One region of the Gordonia sihwensis genome, then DNA from elsewhere that is predicted to be linked to it. Evidence: riboswitches for the same ligand, from Rfam matches in the RefSeq annotation. Region 1 holds a riboswitch; the other holds the start of a gene.
What was found. A riboswitch is a leader RNA that binds a small molecule or an ion and turns the genes downstream of it on or off. The one in region 1 is predicted to bind cobalamin.
Positions count from the first base shown of each region.

Region 2: another riboswitch for cobalamin. It lies ahead of P5P27_RS19570 (ABC transporter substrate-binding protein); the one in region 1 lies ahead of metE (5-methyltetrahydropteroyltriglutamate--homocysteine S-methyltransferase).

Region 1 is NZ_CP121248.1:1,151,456-1,159,123, forward strand. Features, by position in the region: gene P5P27_RS05445 (FMN-binding glutamate synthase family protein) at 1-104, opposite strand, end outside; gene metE (5-methyltetrahydropteroyltriglutamate--homocysteine S-methyltransferase) at 249-2,600, opposite strand; cobalamin riboswitch at 2,710-2,943, opposite strand; gene P5P27_RS05455 (hypothetical protein) at 3,166-3,624, shown strand; gene P5P27_RS05460 (hypothetical protein) at 3,669-4,025, opposite strand; gene P5P27_RS05465 (acetyl/propionyl/methylcrotonyl-CoA carboxylase subunit alpha) at 4,157-5,968, opposite strand; gene P5P27_RS05470 (condensation domain-containing protein) at 6,183-7,586, opposite strand; gene P5P27_RS05475 (SufE family protein) at 7,603-7,668, opposite strand, start outside.
Region 2 is NZ_CP121248.1:4,104,483-4,112,150, forward strand. Features, by position in the region: gene galK (galactokinase) at 1-435, opposite strand, end outside; gene galT (galactose-1-phosphate uridylyltransferase) at 428-1,561, opposite strand; gene P5P27_RS19550 (MFS transporter) at 1,662-3,209, opposite strand; gene P5P27_RS19555 (TetR/AcrR family transcriptional regulator) at 3,209-3,757, opposite strand; gene P5P27_RS19560 (TetR/AcrR family transcriptional regulator) at 3,839-4,396, opposite strand; gene P5P27_RS19565 (acyl-CoA thioesterase) at 4,446-5,246, shown strand; cobalamin riboswitch at 5,285-5,470, shown strand; gene P5P27_RS19570 (ABC transporter substrate-binding protein) at 5,499-6,464, shown strand; gene P5P27_RS19575 (FecCD family ABC transporter permease) at 6,472-7,512, shown strand; gene P5P27_RS19580 (ABC transporter ATP-binding protein) at 7,509-7,668, shown strand, end outside.

The sequences.
Region 1 (7,668 bases):
GCGAGGACGCCGGTGACGAATAGCCACCACGGGGAGACCAGGACGAGCGTCGAGGACACCGCGGCGAGAACCCACGTCGCGGCAACAGCCAACCATCTGAGCATCGTCTCCACCTCTTGTCGCGGGCACCGCCGGTCGGGGAATCGGGCGGCTCCCACTGTAGTTCGGACGCGGCGGTACCGGAGGCAGGACGGGCGCACCGGATCCATCGGTCACCGGTGAGCGGTGTCGGATGGATCCGGTCGCGATCAGGTGGCGGGCACCGTGGCCCGATCGGCGGCGATCTCCTCGCGGACCCGGCGGGCGGCGTCGACCATGTTCCGCAGCGCGGCGGTGACCTCGTCGGTGCGGCGGGTCTTGAGCCCGCAGTCGGGATTGACCCACAGCCGGTCGGCGCGCACCGCGTCGAGCGCTTCACGCAGCGACGCGGCCATCTCATCGGCGGCCGGCACGCGCGGCGAATGGATGTCGTAGACGCCCGGACCCACCTGGGCGGCGAAGCCTGCCGCGTCGAGGTCGTCGAGGACCTCCATATGGGAGCGCGCCGCCTCGATGGAGGTGACGTCCGCGTCGAGCGCGGCGATCGCACCGATCACCTCGCCGAACTCCGAGTAGCACAGATGCGTGTGGATCGCGGTGGCGTCGCCGACCCCGCCGGTGGCGATACGGAAGGCGGTCACCGCCCAGTCGAGGTACGCCGCGCGGTCGGCGGTCCGCAGCGGCAGCAGTTCGCGCAGTGCCGGTTCGTCGACCTGGATGATCGGTACCCCCGCTCGCTCGAGATCGGTGGTCTCGTCCCGGATCGCGAGAGCCACCTGACGCGCGGTCTCGGCGAGCGGCTGGTCGTCGCGGACGAACGACCACGCGAGGATCGTCACCGGGCCGGTGAGCATGCCCTTGACCGGCTTCTCGGTCAGGGACTGCGCGTAGGTGATCCAGCCGACCGTCATCGGCGACGACCGCCGGACGTCGCCGAAGAGGATCGGCGGCCGGACGCAGCGTGACCCGTACGATTGGACCCAGCCGGCGGTCGTCGCGAAGAAGCCGTCGAGTTGTTCGGCGAAGTACTGGACCATGTCGTTCCGCTCGGGTTCCCCGTGGACGAGGACGTCCAGACCCACCTGCTCCTGCAGGGCGATCACCGCGGCGATCTCCTGCTCCATCCGGGACCGGTAGGCCGCCGAGTCGATGGTTCCGTTGCGCAGCGCGAGGCGCGCCTTGCGGATCTCGACCGTCTGCGGGTACGAGCCGATGGTCGTGGTCGGCAGGACGGGCAGGCCGAGCGCGGCGTCCTGCGCCTCACGGCGGTCGGGCGCGGGCGATCGGGTCCAGTCGGCCGGAGTGAGCCCGGCGAGGCGTTCGCGGACCGCGGCGACGTGTACGCGCGGGTCCGCTGCCCGGGACGCCAGTGCCGCGCGCGCCGCCTCGAACCGGCACGCCTGGTCGTCCCGGCCGTGCGCCAGGGCCCGAGCGAGCGCGGCCACCTCGCCGAACTTCTCTTCGGCGAAGGCCAGCCATCCGTGCAGCACCGGGTCGAGTTCGAACTCGCCGCGCACGGTGTACGGGACGTGCAGTGTGGAACACGAGGTCGAGACCGCGAGGGCACCGGCGTGCGCGCGCAGCGACTCGAGTGCGGCCAGCGCCGCGTCGAGGTCGGTGCGCCAGACGTTGCGGCCGTCCACCACGCCGGCGACTACCAGTTTTCCGGTCAGATCGGCCGTGCGGACGGTGTCCGGAGAGCCGGTCACCAGGTCCACTCCGACGCCCTCCACCGCGGTCCGCGCCAGCGCCGCGAGACGGTCGCCCGCATCGCCGAAGTACGTCTGCACCAGGATCCGCGGGCGCGTCCGGACAGCCGACAGCACACCGTAGACGCGTTCGGCGAGGTCGGTGAGACCGTCGGCCTGATCGGTCACCAGCGTGGGTTCGTCGATCTGGACCCAGTCGACACCGGTCTGGGCCAGGCGGCCGAGGAGCTCGGTGTAGAGCGGCAGGAGATCGTCGATGCGGGTCAGCGGTGCCGGGCCGCCGTCGACCGCCTTGGCGAGCGCGAGGAAGGTGATCGGTCCGATCACCACGGGACGGGCGGGCACGCCCTGAGCCTGCGCTTGAGCGATCTCATCGAGGACTGCGCCCGGGTCGAGGGTGAACTCGGTGTCCGGACCGATCTCCGGAACCAGGTAGTGGTAGTTGGTGTCGAACCACTTGGTCATCTCCAGCGGTGCGATGTCGGGGCCCGGGCCGCCGGCGGTGCCGCGGGCGGCGGCGAAGTAGCGGTCCAGCGGATCGTCGATCGCCGCCACTCGCGGTGGCAGCGCGCCGAGCATAACAGCGGTGTCGAGCACCTGGTCGTAGTACGAGAACGTGTTGACGGGCACCGAGTCGAAACCGGCGTCGATCAGCCTGCTCCAGCTGTCGCGGCGGATGCCCGTTGCGACCCGGGTGAGCGCGGCGGCGTCGATCCGGCCCGCCCAGTAGGCTTCGACCGCGCGCTTGAGCTCCCGGTTGGCGCCGATCCGGGCGACGCCGGGGACGGTGGCCGTGAAGCCCGCAGAGTGGGTGGTGCTGGTGTCGGTGGTGATAGTCGTGTCATCGGACATGACGTGTTCTTCTCCTGCATGAGTAGTTCGAGCCGTCGCCATACCGGGCGCTGCGAACCGCAGTTCGTCAGTCGCCCGTTTCCTCGAGGCGGACAGCCATCGGGCGCGGATGCGCTCGATACATCCGGCAGGTCTTCGGGCTCGTCGGCGCGCGGGCCAGGAATGGAGCCCGCTTCTACTGGCCGTCGCTTCCCAGGCGCCGCCGCCGGTGAGCCGTGGCTCGGGCGGGGCGGTCCCAGTGCGTGTGACGGCGGTCGTTCCGACATACCGCTGCGGGTCAGCTCCGGAGTCTCACCGGATTCCCTCTTCGCGGGCGGTCGCTGCCGTCGGCAGCGAACTCGCGTCGACGCCCGGCGGGAAGCAGGGGCTCCATAGTGATCCCGGCCGGGCGAACCAGTTGCAGTTATCGATGGTAAAGGACCGGGTACCATTGGGCAGCATGGGATCCGGCGGTGATTTTAACTCCGGCGGACCGGCTCATCCGGTCGCTGGGATCATCCTCGTAGCCCGTGGAGACGAGCGGAATCCCGCAGGTGACGGCGATGTTCCGACAGAACAGCGACTGATGGCCTGCGTGTCAAGTCTGGGCGCCGGCGGCTGCAAGGACATCTATGTGGCGCTCGGCGCCCGCGTGGTTCCGGCGCCCGACACCTCGTCGACGACGCTCTATCTCCCCGAGTGGTACGACAGTCTCGACGCCTGCTCGAGTGCGGCGCTGAAGTTCGTCGATCAGCATCCGAGTCTGACGGGGGCGGTGATCCAGACCCTCGACAGCCCGGATGCCGGTTCGATCGCTGTCGCACGCGTCATCGAGGCCGCCGCCGACTGCCCGACGAGTCTGTGCCGCGCGGCGTTCGGCGGCCGTCCCGCCCAACCCTTCTACCTGGGAGCCGAACGCGTTCGCGAGGCCATCGCGGAGCTGGGGGCGGGACTGCCTGCCGTGCGGTATCTCGTCGCGCACCGCGACGACATGGTGCTGGTCGACTGCACCGATCTCGGGAACCCCGCCGACTCGCCCCTCTGAGCGCCTGCCTGGATGCGCGGCGACCTGGATGCGCGGCGTCCGGGTCAGCGGCCCGGCAGTCCGGAGCGCAGAGCCGCCGCTTCGACGTCGAGCAGTGCGCTCGCGCAACGGGTGGCGGGATCGACCGCGGCCGTGAGCGCGGCGTCGTAGCCGTCGCGGGCGAGGCCGGCCACCGACCCGGCGGCGTCGACGCCGATCAGCGCCGCGAGTTCTCCGGTGGTGGGGACGCACACCGCCCACGTGAGACGCGACTCGTCGGCCCACGCGGCGTCGGCGGCTCGGATGTACTCGACCGGATCGCCGACGCCGAGGAGCTCGAGCGCGGGCACATCGGACAACCGCTCGTCGTGCCGCAGGGCGCGAAGATACCACGCACCGGCGTTGATCTCGACAGCTTCCATGACGGGTCCTTCTCGTTCGCTCACGAATCGGCCGGATCCGGGCGCGTGCACGGCTCCGAAAACGGGCTGTGCCGTTCCTCCTGACTCGACATCGGTCAGGCGGAACGGCACAGCCGGAGGTGTATCCGGTTCTACTTGATCTCGAGCAGCACCGTGCCCTGGGTGACCGCGGCACCGGCCTCGGCGGACAGGCTGGTGATGGTGCCGGCCTTGTGCGCAGTGACCGGGTTCTCCATCTTCATGGCCTCCAGGACCACGACCAGGTCGCCCTCGGCGACCTCGTCGCCCTCACCGACGGCCACCTTGACGACGGTGCCCTGCATCGGCGCGGTCACGGCGTCGCCGGAGGCAGCGGCGCCGCCGCCCTTCTTGCGCGTGCGCGACTTCGGCTTGCGGCGGATGGCGCCGTTGGTGCCGCCACCGCCGCCCAGGTTGAGATCGCCGGGCAGCGAGACCTCGACGCGGCGGCCGTCGACCTCGACGATGACCTTCTGGCGCTGGGTGTCGTCCTCGTCGTCGAGCGGCTCACCGCCGGTGAAGGGCTTGATCGGGTTGTCCCAATCGGTCTCGATCCACTTGGTGTAGACCTCGAAGCCCTCGACGCCGTTCTCGTCGGTGCTGCCGATGAAGGCGGGGTTGGACACGATGTGGCGGTGGAACGGGATCACGGTGGCGAGGCCGTCGACCTCGAACTCGGCCAGTGCGCGGCGGGCGCGCTCGAGTGCCTGGGTCCGGTTCTCGCCGGTGACGATCAGCTTGGCCAGCATCGAGTCGAACTGACCGCCGATGACGTCGCCCTGGCGGACGCCGGAGTCGACGCGGACGCCGGGGCCGGAGGGCTCGCGGTAGACGGTGATCGGGCCGGGCGCGGGCAGGAAGCCTCGCCCGGCGTCCTCACCGTTGATCCGGAACTCGAAGGAGTGACCACGCGGGGTCGGATCCTCGGTGATCTCCAGGGGCTTGCCCTCGGCGATGCGGAACTGCTGGCGCACCAGATCGATGCCCGAGGTCTCCTCGGTGACCGGGTGCTCCACCTGGAGTCGGGTGTTGACCTCGAGGAACGAGACGGTGTCACCCTGGACCAGGTACTCCACGGTGCCCGCGCCGTAGTAGCCGGCCTCGCGGCAGATGGCCTTCGCGGAGGAGTGGATGCGCGCCCGCTGCTCGTCGGTCAGGAAGGGAGCGGGGGCCTCCTCCACCAGCTTCTGGAACCGGCGCTGCAGCGAGCAGTCACGGGTTCCGGCGACGACGACGTTGCCGTGCTGGTCGGCGATGACCTGGGCCTCGACGTGTCGCGCCTTGTCGAGGTACTGCTCCACGAAGCACTCGCCGCGACCGAATGCCGCGACGGCCTCGCGGGTGGCCGACTCGAACAGCTCGGGGATCTCCTCGACGGTGTGCGCGACCTTCATGCCGCGGCCGCCGCCGCCGAAGGCGGCCTTGATCGCGACCGGGACGCCGTACTGCTTGGCGAACTCGACCACCTCGTCGGCGCCGGCGACGGGATCCTTGGTGCCGGCGGCCATCGGCGCCTTCGCGCGCTCGGCGATGTGGCGTGCGGTCACCTTGTCGCCGAGGTCACGGATGGCCGACGGGGGCGGGCCGATCCAGGTGAGACCGGCGTCGATCACGGCCTGTGCGAAGTCCGCATTCTCCGAGAGGAAGCCGTATCCGGGGTGGACTGCGTCAGCGCCGGACTTGGCGGCGGCGTCGAGGACCTTGTCGAACACCAGGTACGACTCGGCCGACGTCTGGCCGCCGAGTGCGAACGCCTCGTCCGCCAGCTGCACGAACAGTGCGTCGGCGTCCGGTTCGGCGTACACGGCGACACTGGCGATGCCTGCGTCCTTCGCGGCGCGAATCACGCGAACGGCGATCTCACCGCGGTTGGCGATGAGGACCTTCTTGATGGTCGTCTGACTGATCTCAGCGGAACTGGTCACTGGCACTCCTGTGGCACCACCGGTCAGGCGGTGCCGTTGTCGGGGACGGCTCTCACCATCCGGGGTCGACGGGCTGCGTCTCGCGCGGGATTCTCCCGCTCGTGGCGTCCTACACGTGGCTCGCATCAGACGGGCAACGTGATTTCCGCGACTCAGATTAACGCACCGATCAATTGCTCGGTACGACGCATCTCACGCAGGTCAAGAAAATTGTCTACCCGGCTTCGGCTGTACGCGCGAGTAGGTCCGCGAAACGGTCGAGGAAGACGGGAACATCACCTGCGGTTTCGGCGGGATAGCGAGCGTGCATCCGCAGGCCGCCGGGCGTCCGGTTGACCCACACGTAGACCTCGTCGTCGGCATAAGAATGGCTGCGCAGGACCCGTGCGGCACCGTCGTCGGCGGCCTGGGCACGCGGTGCCCCGCGCGTGTCCATGTACGAGACCACCGTATGCGGCGAGCCGGTGACGCCGATGAGATCCGCCACACGAAGGAACGGAAGCTCGCTTCCGTGCCGCGAAGCGCTCAGTTCCGCGGTGCTCCGCCGCGACGCCTCGGCGGGCGTGGGATCGTCGGAGACGTCGATCACCAGGGGCGCCAGACCGACGAACCAGCCCAGCGAGTGCAGCCACGAGCGGTCGGTCCGCGTATGCCGGGGCATGATCACGGCGAAGTCGTCGGCGCCGCTGGTCTCGCGGAAGGCCACCGCCATCGCTCCCAGGATCCCGCCCACCGGGGACGCGCCCGAGGCGGCGCAGAAGGCCTCGAAGCGCGTCGCGCCGGCGTCGTCGAGGAGCAACCGGGTGCGCGCGAGCTGGACCGGCCCGGTGCCCTCCTCGGCGGGCCCCGCCCGACCGGGGGTCAGCAGGGGGTTCGGTGGCAGTCGGCCGCCGAACCGGGCGACGAACTCGGCCCATGTGCGCACTGCGCGGTGCTCGGGGTCGGCGACGTCGGCGGCGCGGCGCTGGGCGTCGCTGAAGTCGAGGTAGCTGCCCGTGGGCTCGAGAGCCGGTGGACGACCCTCGCGGGCCGCCCGGTACAGCTCCGACAACTCGTGATGCGCATTGACCAGGGAGTAGCCGTCCACCAGCGAGTGGTCGGCGGCGAAGAACAGGGTGAAACTGTCCGGTCGCGCCACGGTCGCGAACCGGTACGCCGGCCAGTGCAGAGGGGCGGTCGCGCGGTCGAACGATCCCGCGATCTGCTCGAGGAGCAGCGGCGTCTCGGTGTACCAGCCGATGCGTGCCATCTTGACCCGGACGGTGTCGGGCTCGGTGGTGTAGCGCTCCGTGCGGTAGCGGGCGTCGCGGTCGGCCTTGAGCACCACGTGCGTCCGCAGCACCTCGTGGCGATTGATGTACGCCACCAGCGCGGAGCGGACCGAGGGCACCGACATCGGTTCGTCGAACTCGATCGCGAGCCCGAGCCACGATTCGCGGCCGCCCTCGCGATGCGTCAGCGCCCGGTACTCGAACGCCGACCGCAGATGCTCCTCGTGGTTGTGCGAGGTCTCGCGTACGTCTCGGCTCCAGCTGCCCAGACCGCCCGGCACAGCCGGAATCCACTCGACCAGGCCGCCGGGCTGAATCGGGGCGTCGAGGATCTGCAGAAAGTCCATTGCGCTGCGACGGCGTTCAGCGGGAGGTCTGCTCGCGCACCTGACGCTTGATCCGCGTCAGCATGCCCGCCATCCCGTTGAG
Region 2 (7,668 bases), 1.3 Mb from region 1:
CGCGTGGAGCACCGCGCACTCCAGAGCGGCAGACGACGACAGTCCCGCTCCGACCGGCACATCGGAACGGATCGCCATGCGCCCGCCGGGCGCCCGGACACCGTGTTCGCGCAGCGCCCAGACACAGCCCGCCACATACGACGCCCAGCCGGTCACCCGGGTGCCGTGCGCCGCGTCATCGTCGGGAGCGGTGTCGATGGGCACGCCGGCCCGGCCGGGCGCGAGGTCGGAGGAGACGACGACCGATTCGGCGGCCGGGTCCGGCCGGAAGCTCACCGTGGTCCCGAGCTGCAGCGCGATCGACAGCGCCAGCCCGTCGTTGTAGTCCGTGTGCTCACCGATCAGATTGACTCGGCCCGGCGCATATGCGCGCACCTCCGGCTCCCGCGACCGCGGTCCGGGAGGCGAGGTGCTGCCGGCCGATCCCTCAGGCATGTCTGCCATGGTCCGCCTGTCGGCCGAGCGCCGCACGCAATTGCTCGGCGATGTCCTCGGGGGTCTTGTCCGTGATGAAGGCATCGCGCGCCGACTCGGACCCGGCCAGGTATTTGAGTCTGTGGGCGCTGCGGCGGATCGAGAAGATCTCGGCGTGCAGGTAGCCCTCGGCCGCGTCGGCCGGATACTGATGCCACGACGCGACGTAGGGCAGCGGGGCGTCGTACAGGGCGTCGCAGGCTCGAAGGACCGCGAGCTGGGTCCGCGCGAGGTCGTCGGCCTCCCGGTCGGTGAGTTCGCCGAGACCGCGGACGTGCCGGTTCGGGTAGACGTGCACCTCCACCGGCCAGCGCGCCGCGAACGGTACGAACGCGGTGGTGTGCGCGGTCGACAGGAGAATTCGCTCGCCGTCTTCGAGTTCGCGGGCGAGGATCGCTTCGAAGAGGTCTGCGGAGTGCTCGCGCCGATACCGACCGGCCGACCGCAGCATCGATTCGGTGCGGCGGGTACGGAACGGGTAGGCGTAGATCTGGCCGTGCGGGTGACCGAGGGTCACGCCGATCTCGTCGCCGCGATTCTCGAAACAATGGACCTCGCGCACGCCGTCCAACGCCATGAGCTCGGCGGTCCGGTGCGCCAGAGCGTCGAGGACCAGGCGGGCGCGGCGTTCGGGGAGTGCGCCGAACGAACCGTCGTGGTCGCTGGTGAAGCAGACCACCTCGCAGCGGCCGGTGCCCGGAATCTCGGTCCGCAGCGGAGCGTCGCTCGCCGGCGGCGACGCTCCGGCACCGGCATGCTCCGGTGGTGCGGCGAGCGACGGGAAGCGATTCTCGAACACCGCCACCCCGTAGTCCGACGCGGGGATCTCGCTTCGGAGCCCCTCCGGGTCGGGGCACAGCGGGCACTGCCGCCGCGGCGGCAGATGGGTACGGTCCTGGCGCGCGGGCGCCACGATCACCCAGTCGTCCGTGACGGGGTCTCGGCGGACGGTCGCACCGCGATCCGTCGGCAGGTCGCGGCGGTCGGGGCGCAGGACGGAGGCCTCGCCGTCGTCGAACAGCAGTATCTCGCGTCCGTCACTGAGCCGTCCGCGGACCGGTTCGGGGAGAGACCTCGCCGTCGACACGCGGCGAATCTACCATCGGGCTCCGGTCGCGACGACCTTCCGCGACCGGAGGCCGGCACGCGTTTTCAGATCGTCACGGGGAGACGACCCCGGGTCCGGCTCATCCCTCGACCACCTCGGCGTCGATACGCGTACCCGCAGGGACCAGGGCGTACACCGCCGCGGCGACCGCCAGCATGATGAGACCGCCGGTGAGGCTGGTGATCTGCAGCGAATCGGTGAACGCGGTACCGGCTTGCTGTGCCAGGTTCGGCATGTGCAGCTGATCGGCGACGCCCGCCGCGGACCCGATCGACTCGCGGGCCGCGTCGTGCAATCGGGGATCGAGGTCGTCCAGCGCGCCGGACTCGTCGAGCCGGCTGCGATAGAGCACCGCGGCGACGCTGCCGAGGAGCGCGACACCGATGACGCTGCCGAGTTCGTAGGAGGTCTCCTCCATCGCGGCGGCGTTGCCCGCGCGGTTCTCGGGGCTGCCCGACATGATCAGCGCCGAGCCGATCGCCAGCGATCCGATGCCGACACCCACCAGGATCAACGACACGACGGCCGACGCGTAGTGCAGCTCTCCGGGGATCAGGTACACGGCGATCATGCCGATGCCGGCCACCGCGATGCCGCCGGCAGTGACGATTCGCGGACCGATGCGTTCGGCCAGACGCGGTGCGGCGAGCGACGCGGCGGCCGAGGCGACAGCGAGCGGGACCAGCTGCAGGCCGGCACGGATCGGTGAACTGCCCTCTACCGACTGCAGCCACTGGGCGAGCAGCAGCAGGGCCGCGGCCATCGCGAACATCGAGCCGAGGGCGCCGGCGATACCGCCGGTGAAGACGCGGCTGCGGAACAGTCCGACGTCGAGCATCGGCCGGTCCTGGCGCAGACTGCGGCGGACGAAGACGGTCAGCAGCAGCACTCCTGCGGCGAACGCGGCCCAGCCCTCGGGGACCAGCAGACTCGATTCGGCACCGAAGTGCTTCACCGACCACATCAGGAGCACCATGCCGGAGAACGAGAGGGCGATGCCCAGCCAGTCCCAGACTCCCGGGTCGGCCGACCGCGACTCGGGGAGCAGGAAGACCCCGGCGACCACGGCCAGCGCCATCAGCGGAGCGTTGACCAGGAAAGCCGACTGCCAGGAGAAGTGCTCCACCAGGAAACCGCCGACCAGCGGGCCGATCGCCGCACCGAGACCGGCGACCGACGACCACACCGCGAGTGCGCGCGCCCGCCGGCGCGCGTCGGTGAACAGGACGCGGATCGTCGACAGTGTGGTCGGCATGATGAACGCGCCGCCGATGCCGAGGAGGGCGCGGATGGCGATCACCGCGGTCGCCGACTCGGCGACCAGGACGAGCAGCGATGCGGCGCCGAAGACGGCGTACCCGGCCAACAGCATCCGCTTGCGTCCCCAGCGGTCGGCCAGCGATGCGGCCGGGACGAGCAGCCCGGCGAGCACCAGCGAGTAGACGTCGACGATCCACAGCAGCTGGGAGGCGGTGGGCTCCAAGTCGGCCGACATCGCGGGAAGAGCGATGTTCAGGATCGTCATATCCATCACGATCACGAGCAGGCTCGCACTCAACACAGCGGTCGCGAGCCAGGCGCGGACGGTGGAGTAGCCGGTGCTCCCCGTGGTGGGTGAGGCAGTCATCACGATTGTCTTTTCTGCGCCATGAACGGCGCGACGAGAGTGTGCAGGAAGTCTTTGGAGACGACGGTGTTGTGCAATGCCGCGTGCATCACGACACCGTCGGAGACGATCGCGAGGGCGAGCGCGTTGTCGGGTCCGACGTAATCGCTCAAGATCTCGACGAGATTGGTCTGCCAGCGGAGCGACAGCGCGCGCAACTCGGGATCGAACAGGCCCGCCGACATCAGCGAGACGTCGGCCGCGATGGCGCGGCTGTCGGCGAGGTAGTCGTGAATCTGATCCACCAGCGCTTCCGCTGACCCGCCGGCCGCGACCAGGCTGCTCCGCACGGCGGCCAGGTCTTCGTCGACCTCCGCGGCGAGCCGCTCCAGGGCCTGGGTGCGCAGGTCGTCGATGGAGGTGAAGTACTGGGTCGTCGATCCCAACGGCACACCCGCACGCTCGGCGACGCGGCGGTGCGTCAGCGCGGCCGGTCCGAGTTCGACCACCAGATCCGCCGCCGCGGCGAGAATCGCCGCCCGCCGTGCCTCCGGGTCGTGCTTGGCCATGACTCCCTCACAATTCTGTACGAATGTACATGTACTTTTGTACAGGGCTGGCGGAGGTCTGTCGACCGAATATCGGAGGGCTCAGCCCCACGTGTCGCGGATGTGTGCCGACAAGGCGTCGAGCGGTGCGGTGGAACGGGTGGCGCGAGAGGTGATGATGGCGCCTTCGAGGGCTGCCACCAGCATGTCGCCGGCGCGTCGGGCGGCGTCCGCGGCCAGTCCGTCGGCCTCGAAGGATGCGGCGATCTGGCCCGCCAGCGTTTGGAAAGCCGTGGCGGCGCGCTCGGCCGCACCCGGGTACTCCGCGGCGGAGGTGGAGGCGGCCACCAGGGGGCAGCCGAGGCGGTAGTCGTGGCGCACCAGGATCTGCTTCCACTCGTCCACGATGACGATCAGACCCTCCACAGCGGTCCGGCCGTACAGTGCGGCCGCGAGGCGCGACGAGGCGTGCCTGCCCGCCTCGTCGGTGGCCTGCTCCAGCAGTTGCGCCTTGCCGCGGGGGAAGTGCTGGTACATCGAGCGCCGCGCCACGCCGCTGTGCTCCATGAGCTCCGACATTCCGAATCCGTCGGCTCCCTTGCTCCGGAGCAGCTGAGTCGCCGACAGGAGCAGTCGGTCGCGGACGGGGAGTGTTGCCATGCACCCAGGGTACGCGTGAGTAGAACGATCGTTCTGTTACCGTCGACGCATGACTCACGTTTTCGATGAGGCCATCGCCCTCACGCCCACGGCGTCGGACCATGTGGTCCGCGCGCAGACGCATCCCGCGTACAACAACATGGTCGGCCCGTTCGGCGGCATCACGGCCGCGACCGTCGTCAACGGCATCCAGCAGCGGCCCGACGTCCTCGGCGATCCGCTCGCGCTGACCATCAATTACGCGGCACCGATCGCCGAAGGACAGTGGGATCTCGACCTGCGGCCCGTCCGGACCAACCGCACCAATCAGCACTGGGTGGTGACGATCAGCCAATCCGGACAGGTGGCGGCCACCGGCACCGCGGTCTTCGGCGTCGCCCGTGACACCTGGTCCGACACCGAGCCGACGCCTCCGGCCGCACCGCCCGCCGAGGAGGTCGAGGTCAGCGAGTACGTGGACTTCATCGCCTGGGCCAAGAACTACGACAAGCGGTTCGTCGCGGGCGGCATGGACGGGAGGAACGACGCCGACTCGACGTCGACGCTGTGGCTGCGCGACCGGCCCGAGCGGCCGCTCGACTTCCCGGCGCTCACCGCGATGACCGACGTCTTCTACCCTCGTGTCTTTCTCCGGCACGGAACCTACATGCCGGCGGGCACCATCACCCTGACCACGTATTTCCACGCCACCGCGCAGGAACTCGAGGCGCATGGAACCGGACACGTCCTCGCGACGGCGCGCGCCGCCCGGTTCGGGCACGGTCATTTCGACCAGTACGGACAGCTCTGGTCGGGCGAGGTGCTCCTCGCGACCACGCACCAGCTCGTGTACTTCAAAGACCCCGCCTGATTCGAGGTCGCCCGAGTGTCCCGGCCGTGCCCGGATACACTCGGGCGATACGTCACGGTGCTCGGGAAGTCCGGTGAGAAGCCGGCGCGGTACTCGCCACTGTGAACAGGTCCGGAAGTCGCCGGGAGTGCAGGACTCCAGCCACTGGGTGCTCGTCATCTGGGAAGGTGCGACCGCCGGCAGTCCTGTGTAGCCAGGAGACCGGCCGCGGCGTACCCCGAAGTTCCACGAGTATCTGGAAAGGGGGTCGCATTGCGCACCCTGAAGAACGCGGTGATCCTGGCGGTCGCCGGCACCGTCCTCACCGTCTCCGCCTGTTCCGGCGACGATCCCGCATCCGGCGCCGACGGCTCGGCGATCAGCCTGCAGAACTGCGGCCGCACCGTCACCCTGAAGAAGCCGGCCGACGCGGCCATCACCGTCAACCAGGGGGCCACCGAGTCGGCCCTGGCCGTCGGCGCCGGCGGGCAACTGGTCGGCACCGCCTACCTCGACAGCGCCATCGCCCCGCAATGGGCCGCAGCCTACGGCGAGATCCCGGTGCTGTCGGAGAAGTACCCCACCCGCGAAGCGGTCCTCGAGAAGCACCCCGACCTGATCGCCGCGTCGTACAGCAGCGCCTTCGACGACAAGGCGCTGGGAAGCCGGCAGTCGTTCGACGACCTCGGTGTGGCGACCTACGTGTCCCCCTTCGGCTGTGAGGACAAGTCGAAGCGTCCGGCCTCGTCCTGGGACGCGGTGGCCGGTGAGACCAGCGACTACGGCGTGCTCTTCGGACGGACGGCCGATGCCGACCGGGTGAACGCCGACATGCGCGCGAAGCTCGCCGACCTCACCGCGAAGTCGGCCGGACGGGGCAAGACGGTTCTGTGGTGGGATTCCTCGACCGACAAGCCCTTCGTCGGTGCCGGCGACGGCGGGCCGCAATTGGTGATCGACGCCGTCGGCGCGAAGAACGTCTTCGGGGATCTCTCCGGCAACTGGGCCGAGACCGGCTGGGAGGCGGTGCTCAAAGCCGATCCGGACGTGATCGTCCTGGTGGACGCCGACTGGGATCCGGCCGCCGCCAAGCGGAAGTATCTGGAGTCCGACCCGGCGCTCAAGGACCTGAAGGCCGTCGCGAAGGGATCGTTCGTGGTGATCCCGTTCGCTGAGAGCACCCCCGGTCCGCGGCTGATCGACGGCGCCGCCAAGCTGTCGGACGCGTTCGCGAAGTAGTCGGCGCGTGCGCGAACGGCTCCGCGGTACACCGGCCCTGGCGGGTTGGCTGGCCGGACTGACGATCCTGCTGCTGATCAGCATGGCGCTGGGAATCGTGGTCGGATCGGCCGATCTGCCGCTGGGCACAGTGGTGCGAGCGCTCGGCAGCAGCGTGGGCATCGGCACGTCCGATGTGCTCGACGAGAACATCGTCGTTCAGCTGCGGCTGCCGCGGGTGGTCGGAGCGGCACTCATCGGTGCGGGCCTGGCGGTCTGCGGCACCGTCCTGCAGTCGTTGACGGGCAACCAGCTGGCCGACCCGTACATCCTCGGGATGTCCGGCGGTGCGTCTCTCGGCGCCGTGGTGGTGTTGAGCACGGGAGTCGGCATGGGCAGCATGGCCGGTGGCTCAGTGGTCTCCGTCGCAGCGTTTCTGGGGGCGATGGGTGCGCTGCTGCTGGTGTTCGCGATCGCGGTCACGCGCGGGGGCGCGCTGCTTCCGGGCAGACTGATCCTGGCCGGCGTCGCCGTCGGGCAACTCGCCGCGGCGCTGAGTTCGGCGTTGATCTACTTCGGCCCGCACGGCACCGCCGACCGCGTCATGTTCTGGTCGATGGGGTCGGTGGCCGGCATCCGCTGGAACACCCTCGCGCTGACCGCGATCGTCACCGTGTGCACGATCGTCGCCGTGCTGGCCCACGCCCGAACGCTGGACGCCTTCGCCTTCGGTGAACGCGCCGCCGCGAGCCTGGGCACTCACGTGGCCCGCACTCGCTGGGTGCTCTACGCGCTGGTGTCGCTGTGCACCGCCGTCCTGGTGGCGCTGTCGGGGATCATCGGGTTCGTGGGGCTCGTGGTGCCGCACATGGTTCGCTTTCTCGTGGGCCCGCTGCACTATCGGGTCCTGCCGGTGGCGGTGGTGCTCGGGGCATTGGTGGTGGTCTGGGCCGACATCATCGCCCGCGGCGTGATGCCGTCGCGGGAACTGCCGCTCGGGCTCGTCACCTCGGTGATCGGCGTGCCCGCCTTCATCTACCTGCTCCGGCGACAGCGAGGCACCGAATGACCGGTACCGAGACCGGGATGCCCGGCATCGAGATGCGGGCGGTGAGCTTCGCCCGCGGCGAGCGGAGAATCCTCGACGACGTCACGGCCCAGGCGCCCGCCGGCCGATTCACCGGCGTGATCGGCCCGAACGGGTCCGGAAAGTCGAGCCTGCTGT